3 regions of the Nonomuraea sp. NPDC049655 genome follow, and region 1 is predicted to be linked to each of the others. Evidence: predicted binding sites of a transcription regulator. Region 1 holds the regulator's gene; each other region holds the start of a gene.

What was found. The regulator HrcA, encoded in region 1, represses chaperone genes, less so after heat shock. The targets are predictions, from matches to a motif close to TTGGCACTCTCNNNNNGAGAGTGCCAA.
Region 2: a site for HrcA is predicted at 1,100-1,126, ahead of groES (co-chaperone GroES). Genes of this name have one in related genera too.
Region 3: a site for HrcA is predicted at 1,760-1,786, ahead of ACIBQ6_RS17720 (DNA starvation/stationary phase protection protein). Genes of this name have one in related genera too.

Annotation. Positions count from the first base shown of each region.
Region 1 is NZ_JBITLS010000007.1:213,193-216,421, reverse strand. It holds gene ACIBQ6_RS23825 (DUF3097 domain-containing protein) at 1-74, opposite strand, end outside; gene ACIBQ6_RS23820 (hypothetical protein) at 92-937, opposite strand; gene hrcA (heat-inducible transcriptional repressor HrcA) at 1,094-2,107, shown strand; gene dnaJ (molecular chaperone DnaJ) at 2,119-3,229, shown strand, end outside.
Region 2 is NZ_JBITLS010000015.1:56,164-59,392, forward strand. It holds gene ACIBQ6_RS39370 (MarR family transcriptional regulator) at 1-82, opposite strand, end outside; gene ACIBQ6_RS39375 (NAD-dependent epimerase/dehydratase family protein) at 187-1,041, shown strand; gene groES (co-chaperone GroES) at 1,213-1,527, shown strand; gene groL (chaperonin GroEL) at 1,597-3,216, shown strand.
Region 3 is NZ_JBITLS010000005.1:150,308-153,536, reverse strand. It holds gene ACIBQ6_RS17725 (alkaline phosphatase PhoX) at 1-961, opposite strand, end outside; gene ACIBQ6_RS17720 (DNA starvation/stationary phase protection protein) at 1,212-1,679, opposite strand; gene ACIBQ6_RS17715 (helix-turn-helix domain-containing protein) at 1,796-2,536, shown strand; gene ACIBQ6_RS17710 (VIT domain-containing protein) at 2,533-3,229, shown strand, end outside.

The DNA.
Region 1 (3,229 bases):
TCGGCGGGCACCTTCGGGATCTTGCCCTTGCCCGGCCGCCGCCAATTGCCCGCCAGCACATCGCCCTCGTACACACGGGGACCGTAGCAAATCACCCGCTGACCGCAAGGCGCTTACGCGCGCCGCTGCGCCGTACGAGGACGACGACGGTGCCGATGATGCCGATGAGCAGACCGGCGCCGGGGAACAGGAACAGCGCCGCCACCCCGCCGAACAGGCCGCCCGCCGCGGAGAGCACGTCACGGCCCACGCCGAAGCGGGCCGACGACTCCTCCTGCGTGGCGCAGGTCAGCTGGTAGTCGCCCTTGGCGGGGGCGTTGACGGCGAGGATCTCCTGCCAGGTGGTGCCGCCGGCGCTGAGCGTCTGGGTGCCGGAGACCTTGACCAGCCTGGCCTGGGCCGGGCCACCGGAGATCTCGCACTGGTAGTTGACCCGCGTGTCGGTGGCGATGTAGACGGCCGGGCGCTTGGCGGGGTCGATCGCGACCTTCACGCTTTCGCCCGACGCGAACGTGCTCGTCGGGGCCATGTCCGAGACGCTGCTCAGCACGCCGCCGGCGAACACGACCACGCCCACGACGCCGAGCACGACGGCCACGGCCCACACGACGGCGATCCACCACAGGCGGGGCTTGATCGCCTTGCCGTCGATCCTGGCCGGGAACTGCGGCTGGCCGCCGTACTGGTTGTGGGGGCCGTACTGGTCGGGGTGGGCGTACTGGTCGGGCTGGGCGTACTGGTTCTGCTGGCCGTACTGGTTCTGCTGGCCGTACTGGGGCGGGGGGCCGTACTGGGCGGGCGGCTGTTGCTGCTGGTAGGGCGGCTGGCCGTGCTGCTGGGGCTGGTACGGGGGCTGGGCGTACTGGTTCGGCTGACCGTAGTAGGGACCCTGCCCCTGGGGCGGTCCGTACTGCGGGGGCTGGGAATTGTCGGTCATGCGGCAAGTGTGAGGCCTGTCGCTTGTAAGTCGCTAGCAACAGGATGGGACCTGGTGTTATCGCACCTTGTGGGCGAGAGCCGTACACTTGGCACTCGGGAACACGGAGTGCTAGACCTGTCGTTTCCCTGTTAGGCAGAGGCAGGAGGTGAGCACGTGCTCGACGAACGGAAGCTGGCGGTGCTCCGCGCCATTGTCGAAGACTACGTGTCCACCAACGAACCGGTGGGCTCCAAGGCGCTGGCGGAGCGCCACAACCTCAAGGTCTCCCCGGCAACGGTCAGGAACGACATGGCCGCTCTGGAGGAGGACGGGTACATCACCCAGCCGCACACCAGCGCGGGCCGCGTGCCGACGGACAAGGGCTACCGCCTGTTCGTCGACCGGCTCTCGCAGGTCAAGCCCCTGTCGGGGGCCGAGCGGCGGGCGATCGAGACCTTCCTCGCCGGCGCGGTCGACCTCGACGACGTGGTCTTCCGCACCGTGCGGCTGCTCGCGCAGCTCACCAGGCAGGTCGCGGTCGTGCAGTACCCGACGCTGACCCGTTCCACGGTCAGGCACGTCGAGCTGGTCCCGCTCAACGAGCGGCGGGTCATGCTCGTGCTGATCACCAACACCGGGCGCGTCGAGCAGCGCGTGATCGAGCTGCCCGAGGTGGTGGAGGACGACCGCATCGCCCATCTGCGCGCGGTGCTCAACTCCTGCCTCGACGGCTGCGGGCTGAGCAACGTCCCCGAGCTGGTCGCCGACCTGCCCGAGCGGCTGCCCGCCGAGGACCGGCCCGCCGTGGCCACGATCCTGTCGGTGCTGCTCGAAACCCTCGTCGAACGCCATGACGAGAAGATCGTGTTCGCCGGCGCGGCCAATCTCGCGGGCGCCGACTTCGCCACCGGCCTGCGCGACGTGCTGGAGGCGCTGGAGGAGCAGGTCGTGCTCATGCGGTTGCTCGGCGAGACATCCACAGACACCCCGTCCGCGCTCACCGTGCGCATCGGCTCGGAAAACCCCTACCTTCGCGGCACGTCCATCGTCGCAACCGGATACGGTTCTGGCGACAACCAACTGGCCCGGCTCGGCGTGCTGGGTCCCACCAGGATGGACTACCCCGTGACGATGGGCGCCGTACGCGCGGTGGCACGCTACGTCAGCCAGATCCTGGCTGCATCTTAAGAGGTCGATAAGTGGCAAACAGCGACTACTACGCCACCCTCGGGGTGCGCCGTGACGCCAGTCAGGACGAGATCAAGAAGGCCTACCGCCGCCTCGCCCGCGAGCTGCACCCCGACGTGAACCCCGATCCTGAGACCCAGGAGCGGTTCAAGGAGATCACGCAGGCCTACGAGGTGCTGTCCGATCCGAACAAGCGCCAGATGTACGACCTGGGCGGCGACCCCTTCGGCGGCGGCGCGGGTGCGGGCGCGGGCGCCGGCGGCTTCGGCGCGGGCTTCCCCTTCAGCGACATCATGGACGCCTTCTTCGGCACCGCGGGCGGCACCCGCGGGCCGCGCTCGCGCGCCAGGAGGGGCCGCAACGCCACCATCCGGGTCGAGCTCGACCTGCGCGAGACGGCGTTCGGCACCACCCGCGAGCTGGTCGTGGACACCGCCGTGCTGTGCGAGGTGTGCCACGGCGCCGGCGCGGCCCCCGGCACCCACCCCGACACCTGTGACATGTGCAACGGGCGCGGCGAGATCTCCCAGGTCACCCGCTCGTTCCTGGGCCAGGTCATGACCTCGCGGCCGTGCCCCCAGTGCGGCGGCTTCGGCAGCATCATCCGCCACCCCTGCCAGGAGTGCTCGGGCGACGGCCGGGTGCGCACCCGCCGTACGATCAAGGTCCGCATCCCCGCGGGCGTCGAGGACGGCACCCACATCCAGCTCGCCGGCGAGGGCGAGGTCGGCCCCGGCGGCGGCCCGCCCGGAGACCTGTTCCTGGAGATCGTCGAACGCGCGCACGAGATCTTCGAGCGGCGCGGCGACGACCTCCACTGCACGGTCCAGATCCCGATGACGGCCGCCGCGCTCGGCACCATCCTCGCCGTCGAGACGCTCGACGGCTCCGAGGAGATCGACGTGCGCCCCGGCACCCAGTCCGGCCAGGTCATCACCATGTACGGGCGCGGCGTGCAGCGGCTCAACGAGTCCGGCAGGGGCGACCTGCTCATCCATGTCAACGTCGAGACCCCGATGCGGCTCGACCAGACGCAGGAGGACCTGCTGCGCGAGCTGTCCAGGCTGCGCGGCGAGGAGCGGCCGCCGGGAAAGTTCGCCCCGGGGCAGCAGGGTTTTTTCT
Region 2 (3,229 bases), on a different contig from region 1:
CGATCACGCCCATCGGGGACACGTCGACGTCGGGCCGTGTCCGCGCCCACTGTCCGAGAATCACGTCCACCGCGTCATCCACGGGGCTCACCCTATCAAAGCTTCGACGTTGAAATGTTCGGCGTCGTGCGGTACTGTCCACGACGTCGAAATGTTCAACGTAGAAATTTTCGAGGTAGGTTCATCATGAAGGTGCTGGTGCTGGGCGCGACGGGGTACATCGGCGGCGCGGTGGTCGAGCGGCTGGCCGAGCAGGGGCACGAGGTGGCCGTTCTGGTGCGGCCCGCCGCCGACGGCTCCCGGCGGGTGCCGGGCGTGGCGGACGAGCGTCACGGAGACCTGGCCGACGTCGCGGGGCTGGCCGCCGCGATCACCCCGGACATCGACGCCATCGTGGTCGCCGCCCAGCTCGGCGGCGACAAGGAGGCCGACCTGGCCGCGATCGGCGTGCTCACCGCGTCGGGCCGGAAGGTGGTCTTCACCAGCGGCGTGTGGGTGCTGGGCGCCACCGCCGACGGGCACGAGGACAGCCCGGCCGACCCGATTCAGCTCGTGGCGTACCGGCACGAGATCGAGCAGCTGGTCATCGACGGCGGCGGCTCGGTGATCCGGCCCGGCGTCGTCCACGGGCGCGGCGGCGGCATCCCCGCCATGATGCGCGCGCAGGCCGCCGAGCGCGGCGCCGGGGTCTACGTCACCGCCGGCGGCGAGCCGCACACCTGGACGTTCGTGCACGTCGACGACCTGGCCGAGCTCGTCGTGGCCGTCCTGGAGAGGGGCGGCGCCCGCGTCTACCACGGCATCAGCGAGGAGGCCGTGCCGGTCGCCGAGGTGGCCGAGGCGGCGGCCCGGTCCGCCGGCGTCAAGCCGCAGGCAGAGCCCTGGCCGCAGGCCGAGGCGGCCCAGGTGCTGGGGGCGGGCTTCGCCGAGGCCCTGGCGCTCGGCCAGCGCATCAGCGCGACACGCACGCGCGCCGAACTCGGCTGGAACCCCTCCCGGCCCGGCGTCGTCGCCGATCTGACCGAGGGTTCCTACGTCTGATCGCTCTGAGCAGACGCGTTCGTGTTGACTGTCAAGGCCCTCTTGCATATGTTTCCTGTTGGCACTCTCACCTTGAGAGTGCCAACGTGCGACGAGGCAGGTCTGACACCCGCGACGGCAGGCCCCGCTGGTCGCCTCTTCTAGATCATTCAAATCTGAAGGGGAGGTCCGATCGTGACGACCGCCACCAAGGTTCCCGTTAAGCCGCTCGGCGACCGCATCGTGGTTCAGCCGCTTGAGGCAGAGCAGACCACCGCTTCCGGTCTGGTCATCCCGGACACCGCCAAGGAGAAGCCGCAGGAGGGCAAGGTCCTCGCGGTGGGCCCCGGCAACTGGGATGAGGACGGCGACAAGCGTATTCCGCTCGACGTCTCCGAGGGCGACGTCGTCCTCTACAGCAAGTACGGCGGCACCGAGGTCAAGTACGGCGGCGAGGAGTACCTCGTGCTCTCCGCCCGCGACGTTCTCGCGATCATCGAGAAGTAAGCCGGTTGTGTCGAGCCCCGGGCGCTCTTGAGGGCCCGGGGCTTTCGACGCCAGGAGAGGACTTTCAGCATGGCGAAGATCCTGCAGTTCGACGAGGACGCCCGTCGCGCGCTTGAGCGCGGTGTCAACGCCCTCGCGGACGCCGTGAAGGTAACCCTCGGCCCGCGTGGCCGTAACGTCGTCATCGACAAGAAGTTCGGTGCGCCGACGATCACGAACGACGGTGTGACCATCGCTCGTGAGATCGAGCTGGAGGAGCGCTACGAGAACCTCGGCGCCCAGCTCGCCAAGGAAGTTGCCACCAAGACCAACGACATCGCGGGCGACGGCACCACCACCGCCACCGTGCTGGCCCAGGCCATGGTCCGCGAGGGCCTGCGCAACGTGGCCGCCGGCGCCTCGCCGCTGTCGCTCAAGCGTGGCATCGACAAGGCCGCCAAGGAGATCAGCGACCGGCTGCTGGCCAGCGCGCGCGAGGTGGGCGACAAGAAGGAGATCGCCAACGTCGCCACCATCTCCGCCCAGGACGCCAAGATCGGCGAGCTGATCGCCGAGGCATTCGACAAGGTGGGCAAGGACGGTGTCCTCACCGTCGAAGAGTCCAACGCCATGGGCATGGAGCTCGAGTTCACCGAGGGCATGCAGTTCGACAAGGGCTACCTGTCGGCCTACATGGTGACCGACCCCGAGCGCATGGAGTCCGTCCTGGAGGACGCGTACATCCTGCTCACCCAGGGCAAGATCTCCTCCATCGCCGACTTCCTGCCGCTGCTGGAGAAGGTCGCCCAGACCAAGAAGCCGCTGCTCGTGGTCGCCGAGGACGTCGAGGGCGAGGCCCTGGCCGTCCTGGTCACCAACAAGATCCGCGGCACCTTCACCTCCGTGGCCGTCAAGGCCCCGGGCTTCGGTGACCGCCGCAAGGCGATGCTCCAGGACATGGCGATCCTCACCGGCGGCCAGGTCGTCAGCGAGGAGGTCGGCCTCAAGCTGGAGCACGTCGGCCTCGAGGTGCTCGGCACGGCCCGCCGCGTCGTCGTCACCAAGGACGCCACGACCATCGTCGACGGCGCCGGCGACCAGCAGGCGATCGAGGACCGCGTCAAGGAGATCAAGATTGCCATCGAGCAGTCCGACTCCGACTGGGACCGCGAGAAGCTGCAGGAGCGTCTGGCCAAGCTCGCCGGCGGTGTGTGCGTGCTGCGCGTCGGCGCCGCCACCGAGGTGGAGCTGAAGGAGAAGAAGCACCGCCTCGAGGACGCGATCTCCGCGACCCGCGCCGCGATCGAGGAGGGCATCGTCTCCGGCGGTGGCTCGGCCCTCATCCACGTGGGCAAGGAGCTCGACGACCTCGGCCTGACCGGCGACGAGGCCACCGGTGTCGGCGTCGTGCGCCGCGCGCTGGTCGAGCCGGCCCGCTGGATCGCCGAGAACGCCGGCCTGGAGGGCTACGTGGTGACCCACAAGGTCGCCGAGCTGCCCGCCGGCCAGGGCCTCAACGCCGCCACCGGCGAGTACGTCGACCTGATCGCCCAGGGTGTCATCGACCCCGTCAAGGTGACCCGGTCCGCGGTGCAGAACGCGGCTTCGATCGCGGGCATGCTCCTGACGACCGAGGCGCTCGTGGTGGACAAGCCCGAGGAGGAGGCTCCGGCCGCCGGCCAGGGCCACGGCCACGGTCACGGCCACTGACCCGGCTGTTTCC
Region 3 (3,229 bases), on a different contig from region 1:
AGAAGTAGAGCCGGTCGCCTCTCGGCGAGAACGCCAGCCCCGTGAGCTCGGCCCCCTCGTGCCCGGTGAGCCGCAGGAACGGCGTGACGGCCCGGTCGGGCGCGATGACGTCGATCTCCGTCGTCTCCCTGGCCACGTAGAGGTCGCCCGAGGGGGCGGCGGTGATCGCGCGCACGCCCTCGCACAGCCGGTCGAGCGTGGAGGTGTGGGCGTCGTAGGCCCACAGGCCGGTGTCGCCCTTGGTGGTGAAGTAGCAGACGCCGCCCGCGTAGTGGCAGCCGTCGCCGCCGTCGAAGTGGCGGGCGTCCTCGACCTGGTGGCGGGCCGCGGTGAGCAGCGCGGCCGGGGACGGCACCGGCCGCCACCCGCCCGACGCGCACAGCACCTCCAGCGTGCCCTCCGTCAGGTCGCCCCAGTCGCCGGGACGGAAGCGGTAGAAGCAGCCGTCGTGCTCGTCCTCGGTCATGTAGACGACGCGCCGCTCGGGGTCGCAGGCGGCGGCCTCGTGCCGGAAGCGGCCCATGGCCAGGCGGGGGCGGGCGGCGCGGGCGCCGTAGGGGTCGCACTCGAAGACGCGGCCGCGGTCGCCGAGCTCGCACGACAGCCAGGTGTGCCACGGCGTGGCGCCGCCCGCGCAGTTGAGGTCGGTGCCGGACAGGATGCGGTAGGCGTCGGCGACCGTGCCGTCGGCGTGGAAGCGCAGCGCGGAGGCGCCGCCGAGCAGGGGCAGCTCGGAGTTGGAGACGTAGATCCAGCCTGCGCCGTCGGGGAAGCAGGCGCCGCCGTCGGGCGCGGCGTGCCAGGTGAGCCCGGCCACCTTGTCGCCCGACCGGGCCACCACCCGGCCGGTGAAGCCCGGCGGGAGCGCGAGCCCGTCGGCGGACGCCGGCGTGAGCGGCCCGTACGGGCTGATGCCGCCCTGCAAGAGCGGGCCCGTGCGGAGGAGAGTCTTGTGGGACATCGTGGGGCCTCCCTCTAGGTGCCACGCTAGTCGACCGCACCGACATGAATGGCAAGGACTCGTGACATCAAACTCTGCGCAAACCCCGCGCTCCGTCGTGGCGTGAGATCGCCGTCGGCCCCTGGACGATGCGTGACAGTCCGTACCCACCGGACGGAAGATCGCCCACCTTGGGGGCGGACACGCGAAAGCCCGGGCACTGTGGGCGTGCCCGGGCTTTTCGGGTGGTGCGGCCGGCGGCCGCGCGCGGTCAGCGCTGGGCCTGGAACATCCAGTGCTGCTTGTCGATGTCCTGCGTCACGGCGATGAGCAGGTCCTGGCTGACCGGGTCGGCCTCGTCGGTGGCGCGGATGCGCTCGTACATGCGCTTGCTGATGCCGTCGAGGATGTCGGTGATCGTCGCCACCACCTTGCCGTCCTCCAGCCAGCCGCGCTCGGGCTGCTGGAGCCGGGTGGACTTGGCGACGGTCGCCGAGCGCCCGTCGGGGTTCACGCCGAGGGCGACCGCCCGCTCGGCGATGGTGTCCATGTGGGCACGGGCCAGGTCGGTCAGCTCGTCGAGCTGGAGGTGAATCGGGCGGAAATGGGCGCCGACAAGGTTCCAGTGCGCCTGCTTGGCGATCAGCGACAGATCGATCAGATCGACCAGGGCGTCCTGCAGGGCTTCGGCGACAGTGTTCTTGGCTTCACCCGAGAGCGGACCGGTGATCGTAGCCATGTCGTATTTCCTCCCCTTCAGTGGTGCTTATGCCTATTTAGAACGCCAGCCGGGGCTGGATTCTTCCGATCTTTCGGTCGTTGACAGTGTAATAGTGACAGTGTCATTGTGGAGGTATGAGCGACACCTGGACCATCGGCGAGCTGGCCGAGCACGCGGCGCGGGCGCTGCGCGCGGGCGCCCAGCCGGTCAACGGCCGGGTCCGCGACGTGCCCGGGGAACGCCTGATCAGGTGGTACACCACCATCGGCCTCGTGGACCCGCCCCTGACCCGGCGCGGCAGGATCGCCCGCTACGGCCGGCGGCACCTGCTGCAACTGGTGGCGGTCAAGCGCATGCAGGCGGCGGGGCACTCGATCGCCGAGATCCAGACGGCGCTGGCCGGCGCGACGAACGCCACGCTGGCGGCGGCCGCCGGGCTCGCCGACGTGCCGTCCGTGGGTGACGGGCGGGCGGTCCCCGGTTCTCCGCCGGACAGCCCGCGCTCGGCGGGGCCCGCGTCCGTCATCGCCACGACGACGAACGTGACGTCCGGCGGCGAGGCGAACGGGGCCTTCGACGGCCAGGCGCGTGCGGCGGGACGCCCGCCGGGCGGGCGGGCCGCGGGCGGCGGCGAGCCGGGACGTGAGAGATTCTGGGCCGAGCGGCCGGCCCGCCGCGCCCCCGCCGGGAGCGAACGCCCCGCCGACGCCGGAGCGGGGCATGCCGGGGGCGGGCCGGCCGCGGGGGTCGTGCTCGCGGACGGGGTGCGCCTTGTGTGGGACGGGGGGCGGCCTCCGTCCGAGGACGACGTTCAGGCGGTGCTGGCGGCGGCTGGGCCGCTGCTCGCGGTGCTCGTAGAGAGGAGACTGCTGTGAAGATCACTTCGCTGGAGCCCGCACGGTGCCTGCCGGTGCCGGAGGCCGGGTTCGGCGCGCTGCTGACCGAGCGCGGCAACCTGCCGCTGGACAGCGTGGACGTGCACGCCGACATCGCCGGGCTCGTCGCCGGGGTCGAGGTCGAGCAGGGGTTCCGCAACCCGTTCGACGTCACGCTGGAGGCGACCTACGTCTTCCCGCTGCCCGACCGGGCGGCCGTGACGGCCTTCAGGATGGAGGCCGACGACCGGGTCGTGGAGGGCGTGCTGAAGGAGCGCGGCCAGGCCAGGGCCGACTACGACCAGGCGCTGCGCGAGGGCAGGCGGGCGGCCATCGCCGAGGAGGACCGGCCCGACGTCTTCACCATCAGGGTGGGCAACATCCTGCCCGGCGAACGCGTCTCGATCAGGCTGACCATGAGCCAGCCCCTCCCCTACGAGGACGGCGCGGCGACCTTCCGGTTCCCGCTCGTCGTGGCCCCGCGGTACGTCCCGGGCACCCCGCTCGACAGCGACCCGGCGGGCTCCGGCGTGGCGCCGGACACCGACGCCGTCCCCGACGCGTCGAGGATCACGCCGCCGGTGCTGCTGCCCGGCTTCCCCAGCCCCGTGCGCCTCTCGCTCACCGCCCGCGTCGACGCCTCCGGGCTCGACCTGCGGGAGGTGGCCTCCAGCCTGCACGTGGTCGAGGAGG